2 regions of the Streptomyces sp. V1I1 genome follow, and region 1 is predicted to be linked to the other one. Evidence: riboswitches for the same ligand, from Rfam matches in the RefSeq annotation. Region 1 holds a riboswitch; the other holds the start of a gene.
The links. Region 1 has a riboswitch for S-adenosylmethionine ahead of thrC (threonine synthase). Riboswitches for the same ligand answer to the same signal wherever they lie in the genome.
Positions count from the first base shown of each region.

Region 2: another riboswitch for S-adenosylmethionine. It lies ahead of QFZ67_RS28915 (aminotransferase class V-fold PLP-dependent enzyme); the one in region 1 lies ahead of thrC (threonine synthase).

Region 1 is NZ_JAUSZH010000001.1:4,505,684-4,509,732, forward strand. Features, by position in the region: gene QFZ67_RS21310 (trehalose-6-phosphate synthase) at 1-195, opposite strand, end outside; gene QFZ67_RS21315 (glucosyl-3-phosphoglycerate synthase) at 325-1,263, opposite strand; SAM riboswitch class I at 1,407-1,534, shown strand; gene thrC (threonine synthase) at 1,552-2,835, shown strand; gene QFZ67_RS21325 (MoaD/ThiS family protein) at 2,869-3,147, shown strand; gene QFZ67_RS21330 (cold-shock protein) at 3,548-3,751, shown strand.
Region 2 is NZ_JAUSZH010000001.1:6,171,844-6,175,892, forward strand. Features, by position in the region: gene trpD (anthranilate phosphoribosyltransferase) at 1-676, shown strand, start outside; SAM riboswitch class IV at 774-891, shown strand; gene QFZ67_RS28915 (aminotransferase class V-fold PLP-dependent enzyme) at 1,116-2,555, shown strand; gene QFZ67_RS28920 (Lrp/AsnC family transcriptional regulator) at 2,671-2,952, opposite strand; gene QFZ67_RS28925 (rhomboid family intramembrane serine protease) at 2,949-3,692, opposite strand; gene QFZ67_RS28930 (hypothetical protein) at 3,843-4,049, shown strand, end outside.

The sequences.
Region 1 (4,049 bases):
CGCCTCGCGGTCGCCGTCGCCGAGCGCGGCGCACACCCATAGCGCCGCCGCCTCGGAGCCGATGGCCGACAGGCCGGAGACCAGCCCGCCCCCGCCGCGGCGCGCGTCGAGCGAACCGTCCTCGCTCAGCGTGTATGTGACCGGGCCGCGGTTCGACGCGACGAGGACCTGGGCAGCAGCGTGCTCGGAGACCATGTCGCGAAACCTAGCCCGTCCCACAAACGCTCAAACGTGTGTACGTCATTGGTCGTGCCGTCCTCGTGTGTCGTACGTCTCTCATGCCCATAACTGGGAAATGTAGACAAAACGACCAGCGATCCATGCTTATGCCGCGCGACGCGCCGCGTACTCACCGATCTCGCGCATCGGCGGCCGCTCCTCCGTGTCCACCGCGTACGTCCGCGGCTCGAAGCCGCCCTCGCCCCGCTCGAACTGCGTGAGCGCAGGACGCACCAAGTGGCCGCGGGAGAGCCGGAGTTGAGCCGTACGGTAGATTGCCGCGGCCATCCGGCCCAGCGCCTGCCCGTCCTGGTGACGGTGCTTGCGCGAGCCGACGTCCACCTGCGCCAGCGCGTCCAGGCCCACCGTGTGCAGCGCGTCGACGAGCAGGCCGAGCTCCACGCCGTAACCGACAGGGAAGGGCAGCCGCTCCAGCAGCGAGCGCCGCGCCGCGTACTCCCCGCCCAGCGGCTGGACGAACCCGGCCAGCTGCGGCCAGTGCAGATTCAGCAGCGGACGCGCCACCAGTTCGGTCACCCGGCCGCCCTGACCTGCGCGGTCGCCGAGCGGCCGGTCATACATCGCCTTGACGAAGTGCACATCGGGGTCGGTCAGCAGTGGGCCCACGATCCCGGAGACGAAGTCCGCGGAGAACTCCCGCAGATCCGCGTCGACGAAGCACACGATGTCGCCGCTGGTCGCCAGCAGCGAGCGCCACAGCACCTCGCCCTTGCCGGGGACCGCGGGTATTCGGGGCAGGATCGCGTCCCGGTGCACCACGCGAGCTCCGGCCGCCGCGGCCACCTCGGTCGTACGGTCGCTCGAGCCCGAGTCGACGACGACCAGCTCGTCGACGAGCGGCACGGCCTCCATCAGCTCGCGGCGGATCACGGTGACGATCTCGCCGACCGTCGCCTCCTCGTTCAGGGCGGGGAGCACCACGCTGACCGTCGTCGAGCGTTTGGCGGTAAGCAGCAGGTCAAGTGGGCGGTCGGCCGCGGCCCAGGACCGCCGGACCAGCCAGCGCTCCACCTCATCGAGCACGTGCGCGTCTCCCTAGACTTCCGGTCGGATGATCCATCTCGAGGTTCGGACGACTATCTCAACCATCCGGGCCTTCGGTTACAGTCTTGAACAACGCGGATGACCGTCGCATGTCGGGGGTCGTCACGCTGACAATCGAATACCGCTCATCCAGAGGGGCAGAGGGAACGGCCCGTTGAAGCCCCGGCAACCCTCCCGCCGACCGCGAGGTCACGGTGGGGAAGGTGCCAATTCCGTCTCGTGGCGAAATGCGCCACGGGGAAGATGAGGAGAAAGGGCCTCGCCTCCATGGCTGTGCAGACTGTCGAAAGCACCACTCCCGTGAACCTCGGTCCCGCCGCGGCGCTCTCGTGCCGCGAGTGCGGAGAGCGTTTCGGGCTCGGCCCGATCTTCGCCTGCGCCTCCTGTTTCGGGCCGCTCGAGGTCGCGTACGACCTCCCCGGCGAAGACCCCGAGGCGCTGAAGAAGCGGATCGAAGCGGGTCCGGACAACATCTGGCGGTACGCCCCGCTGCTGCCCGTCCCCGCCGACGTGGCCGACAAGCCGAACATCAACCCCGGCTTCACCAAGCTCGTCAAGGCCGACAACCTCGCCCGTGAGCTGGGCGTCACCGGCGGCCTGTACATCAAGGACGACTCCGGCAACCCGACGCACTCCTTCAAGGACCGTGTCGTCGCCATCGCCGTCGAGGCCGCGCGTGCCTTCGGCTTCACCACCCTGTCCTGCTCGTCCACCGGCAACCTGGCGGGCGCGGTCGGCGCCGCCGCCGCGCGGGCCGGCTTCCGTTCCTGCGTGTTCATCCCGCACGACCTGGAGCAGGGCAAGGTCGTCATGGCCGCGGTGTACGGCGGCGAGCTGGTCGGCATCGAGGGCAACTACGACGACGTAAACCGCTTCTGCTCCGAGCTCATCGGCGACCCGCTGGGCGAGGGCTGGGGCTTCGTCAACGTCAACCTCCGCCCGTACTACGGCGAGGGCTCCAAGACGCTGGCGTACGAGATCTGCGAGCAGCTCGGCTGGCGGCTGCCCGACCAGATCGTGGTTCCGATCGCCTCGGGCTCGCAGCTCACGAAGATCGACAAGGGGCTGCAGGAGCTGATCAAGCTCGGTCTGGTCGAGGACAAGCCGTACAAGATCTTCGGCGCCCAGGCGGAGGGCTGCTCGCCGGTGTCGACGGCCTTCAAGGCCGGGCACGACGTCGTACGCCCGCAGAAGCCGAACACCATCGCCAAGTCGCTGGCGATCGGCAACCCGGCGGACGGCCCGTACGTGCTGGACATCGCGCGCCGCACCGGCGGGGCGGTCGAGGACGTCAACGACGATCAGATCGTCGACGCCATCAAGCTGCTCGCCCGTACGGAAGGCATCTTCGCGGAGACGGCGGGTGGCGTGACCGTGGGTGTCACGAAGAAGCTGATCGAACAGGGTGTGCTCGACCCGGCGCTCACCACCGTCGTCCTCAACACCGGTGACGGCCTCAAGACGCTGGACGCGGTGGCGCCGACGACCGGTCCGACCGCGACGATCCGCCCGAGCCTGGACGCGTTCCGCGACGCCGGCCTGGCAGGCTGACCGACCACCCGAGACTCAAGGAAGGCACGCAGCATGAGCGTCAACGTCCGCATCCCCACCATTCTCCGTACGTATACGGGCGGCCAGGCCGAGGTTTCGGCTCAGGGCGCGACCCTCTCCGAGGTGATCGCCGACCTGGAGAAGAACCACACCGGCATCGCCGCGCGTGTCCTGGACGACCAGGGCAAGCTGCGTCGCTTCGTCAACGTGTACGTGAACGACGACGACGTCCGTTTCGAGCAGGGTCTGGAGACCGCGACACCGGACGGTGCGGGCGTCTCGATCATTCCGGCTGTCGCCGGCGGCTGCTGACTTCGCAGAGTTACCGGTATTGCCCCCTCCGCAAGAGAAGCGGAGGGGGCAATTCCATAGGGTTGAGCGCGGTAGGCTTTGGGAAGCCCCCTCCGCTGCTCGTGCCGGACGCATATGAGAATGCGTCGCCGCGCGACAAGAGTCAGCCAAAGTGGTCGATCGAATTGTCGCGTAGGCGCCTTTTGTCGGGCCCGACTTGCCCCGGAATTCACAGAATTCACATGAATTATCCGTTCGGGCTTGCGCAGATTTCTCGTCCGATTGACCTGTTGCAGACGGCAGTTGGACAGATACATTCAGCCGCGGTCGACGCGTTCCGGCGCACACCCAAGGGGTGGAGGTCTGACCCGGGTCCGCGAAGTGCGGTCCTGCGCAAGGGCCAGTAATAGGGGAGTTAGGCATGGCTCAGGGCACCGTCAAGTGGTTCAACGCGGAGAAGGGGTACGGCTTCATCGCGGTCGACGGTGGTGCGGATGTTTTCGTCCACTACAGCGCGATCCAGATGGACGGGTACCGCACCCTTGAAGAGGGTCAGCGAGTTGAATTCGAGATCTCGCAGGGCCAGAAGGGTCCGCAGGCGGACATGGTCAAGCTCGCCGTCTGATCTCGGCGCGATCGGCCACCGACGCACTCACGCCGAGGGGCCCGCATCCCACGAGGGATGCGGGCCCCTCGTGCGTCTGCGCCCTCGCGTCGAGGCTTCTTCGAAGCCGCTGCGCCCTCCCTCCCCCCAACTACCGCTGGGAGGTGCCCCCACCGACCACTACCCCTCGTCGAGGCTTCTTCGAAGCCGCTTGCACTCTCGGGGGTCGAGTGCTAATCATTGCGTTAGCACTCTGACAGTGAGAGTGACAACGAGGACCGTGTCGGTGAGGTCCGCAGGCCAGGTGGGGCAAGGAACC
Region 2 (4,049 bases), 1.7 Mb from region 1:
GGCGAGCGGTGCGTCCGACGTACTGGAGAAGCTCGGCGTCAATCTCGAGCTCACCCCGCAGCGGGTCGCCCAGGTCGCGGAAGAGGCGGGCATCACCTTCTGCTTCGCGGTGAAGTTCCACCCGGCCCTGCGGCATGTGGCGGCCGCCCGTAAGGAGCTGGGCATCCGCACCACTTTCAACTTCCTCGGCCCGCTCACCAACCCGGCGAAGGTGAAGGCGCAGGCCACCGGTGTCGCGGACGCGCGGATGGCGCCGATTCTGGCCGGTGTACTGGCCGAGCGCGGTTCCTCGGCGCTGGTCTTCCGCGGCGACGACGGCCTCGACGAGCTGACCACGACGGCGACCTCCCGGGTGTGGGTGGTACGGGACGGGGCGGTGCGCGAGGAGGCCTTCGACCCGCGGGACATCGGCATCAGCCTCGTGCCGGTCGAGGCCCTGCGCGGCGCCGACGCATCGTTCAACGCGGATGTCGCGCGTCGGCTGCTCGGCGGCGAGACCGGGCCCGTACGGGACGCGGTGCTGCTCAACTCGGCGGCGGCTCTCGTCGCGCTGGAGCCGACGCACGGCACGCTGAACGAGCAGCTGGCGGCGGGCATCGAAAGGGCCGCCGAGTCGATCGACTCGGGTGCGGCCAGAGCAGTGCTCGAGCGGTGGGTGGCCGCGAGTAACGCCTGAGGCTGCGGTGGCGTGAGGCAAGGCGTGGTTCGGTTCCTGTCTCAGGAACTGGACCTCGCCTTGCATGCTGTGGGACGTATGGCAGGATGCTCTTCAAGGTCATGAGTGACAGCGATTACGGCCCCGGCTCGCTGTCCGGCAACCCTCCGTCCGTGGCGGGGTGCCCCGGGTGAAGACCAGGCCGTAGGCAGCGAGGTCTGCGGCAAGCGCGGACCCCTGCAAGCCCTGGGGTCCTGGTCCTCAAGGGAGCAGTCTCGTGAGCAAGCGAATGCGATAGGGCTACACGCCCCTTCTTCAGTACGCCTCCGTGCGGCAGTTGCCGTGTGTTCGAGGCAACCCCTGTGCGCCGAGCGGCCGTTGAGGCGCGCAGGTCCTACCGAAGCCTCCCCCTGACTTCGTCGGGGGGACCCCCAGCCTCGTCCTGCCGGGAGATACCGCCATGTCCGCACGCCCGAACGCCGTTGCCTCCGCTGCCACCGCCACCGCCACCGCTGTCGCCCCCGCCGAGTCCGACCCTGCCTGTGCCGCGCCACTGCCCGTCCTCGGCCGGGACGTCACCGTCCCGCTCGTCACCGGCGGCGAAGTCACCTACGCCGCACTCGACTACGCGGCGAGCGCCCCGGCCCTGCAGCGGGTGTGGGACGACGTCGCTGCCTACGCCCCGTACTACGGCAGCGTGCACCGCGGCGCCGGGTACCTCTCGCAGCTGTCCACCGACCTCTTCGAGAACAGCCGGGTCACGGTCGCGGAGTTCCTCGACTGCCGCCCGGACGACCAGGTCGTCTTCACCCGCTCCACGACCGACTCGCTGAACCTGCTGGCGGCCGTGATCCCCGCCGACTGCGAGGTCTTCGTCTTCGAGACCGAGCACCACGCCTCGCTGCTGCCGTGGGGGTCCCCCCACGCCGCAGGGCGTAGGGGGAGAGATGCCCGGGTGACGTATCTGAACGCGCCGCGTACGCCGGCGGAGGCGGTGCAGACGCTGGAGCGCGCGCTCGCCGAACGTGACTCGTACGGCCCGGCATTGGTCTGCGTGACCGGTGCGTCCAATGTCACCGGTGAGCTGTGGCCGGTGAAGGAGCTCGCGGCCGCCGCGCACGCCCACGGCGCGCGGATCGTGCTCGACGCGGCTCAGCTCGCGCCCCACCACCCCGTGTCCGTACAGGAGCTGGACGTCGACTGGGTCGCCTTCTCCGGGCACAAGCTGTACGCGCCGTTCGGCTCGGGCGTGCTGGCCGGCCGTGCGGACTGGCTTCGGGACGCGGAGCCGTACCTCGCCGGCGGCGGTGCCTCGCGCAAGGTCGCGAGGCGCGCGGACGGCGGCGTGGACGTCGACTGGCACACCACGGCCGCCCGCCACGAGGCCGGTTCGCCGAACGTCATCGGTGTCTACTCCATCGCCTCCGCCTGCAAGGCGCTCACCGAGGCGGGCTTCGACAACCTGGTCGCCCGGGAGCAGCACCTCGTCGCGAAGGTCCGCGCGGGCCTGGCCGAGGTGGCCGAGGTGAAGGTGCTCTCGCTGTTCGGGGACGACGCTCCTCGGGTGGGCGTCATCTCCTTCGTCGTCGAGGGCTGGAACAGCTCGCACTTCGCGGCCGCGCTCTCTGCGGAGTACGGCATCGGCGTACGGGACGGGCTGTTCTGCGCGCACCCGCTGGTGCGGACCCTGCTGGGCAGCGACCCGCAGGACCCGGGCGAGTGCGGCGCTCCGGAGGCCGAGCCGGGCGAACGCTCGCTCAACGCGATCCGCGTGAGCTTCGGGGCGGGTACGCCGGACGAGCATGTGGAGCGTTTCGTACGGGCGGTGAAGGAGCTGGTGCGCGAGGGCGCCAAGTGGAACTACCGCACGGAGGACGGCCGCTGCGTCCCCGCCGTGTGACGCCGGGCTCCGCCCCGGACCCGAACAAGCCCGCGCCGGAAGGCGCGGGCTTGTTGCGTATGCGGCGGAGGCGGAACGCCCCCGAACCCGGGCGGCAGCTTCGCGCCGCGACGCGCTACGAGTCCAGGCCGATCGCGAACGCCGCCTCCAGGTCGTGCTGCGAATACGTACGGAACGCCACATGCGTGTCCGTGCCCTCGACGCCCTGGATCTTGCTGATGCGGCCCGGGATGACGTCCGCCAGGTCGTCGTGCTTGGCCACCCGCACCATCGCGATCAAGTCGTACGTGCCGGTGACGGAGAAGACCTCGCTGACGCTGTCCAGCGCGGCGATCGACTCGGCGATCTCGGGGATGCGGTCCACGCTGGTCTTGATGAGCACGATCGCGGTGATCACGGTTGGCTTTCTCCCTCGGTGGCCGCTGCTTGGGCCTTCACTCTAGTCGCATGCCGGAATCGTCCCCAGGCGTAGAGAAACCCGGCCCCGAACCCCACCAGATGCGCGAGATACGCGACGCCGGGGCCGCTGCCCGCCTGCTGTGCCGCCAGCCACTGCAGGACGAACCAGAAGATCAGCACGATCCACGCGGGGAAGCGCAAAGGCAGGAAGAAGAGGAACGGAAAGAGACTGGTGACCCGGGCCTTGGGGAAGAGGAAGAGGAACGCGCCGAGCACGCCCGAGATCGCCCCGGATCCTCCCACCAGGGTCTGCTCGGAGTCGGCGTTGGCCGCCGCGTAGGCGAGCAGCGCGAGATAGCCGCAGCCCACATAGAAGAGGGCGAACTCCAGCTGCCCCACGCGCTCCTCGGCCATCGCCCCGAAGACGTAGAGGAAGAGCATGTTGCCGAGCAGATGCAGCCAGCTGCCGTGGACGAAGAGGGCGGTGAGAGGGGTGAGGAGCGGGTGGAGGGTGCCGGGCGAGCTGTTCAGCAGTTCCGCAGGGATCACGCCCCAGCGTTCGAAGTACGCGCTCTGGGCGGCGAGCAGTGTGTCACCGGTGCCGTACACCGGGTTGAGGCCCGAGACCGGGCTGAGGAGGAATACCGCACAGCAGACGGCGATCACGCCGTATGTCACCGCGGGCCCCGTCACCGCGCCCCGCACCGCCGCCCGTGCCGTGCCCTGCCAACTGATCATGGACAGAGCATGGCCTAGTGGGGCTGAACGGTACAGAGTGCCTCGCCGCGCCATCGGGTCCCTGCGAGGCCGTAGGGTTACGGGCAGTACATCCGCGGTTCGACGGCGCACAGCGGCACCTGCATACGCACGACGAAAGAGGACGGCACGATGACGACGGTTCCCCCGCCGACGGCCGGTACCCGCTGGCGCTGCACGCTCTGCGGCAACCTCACGCGCTTCGATGTAACCCGTTCCTCCAAGGTCGTCGAATACGTCCATCTGGACCTGGCCGGAGAGCCGACGGTCGAGGAGCGCGAGGTGGTCAGTGAGACCATCGAGTCGGTGCGCTGCCGTTGGTGCAACGCGGTGGACCAG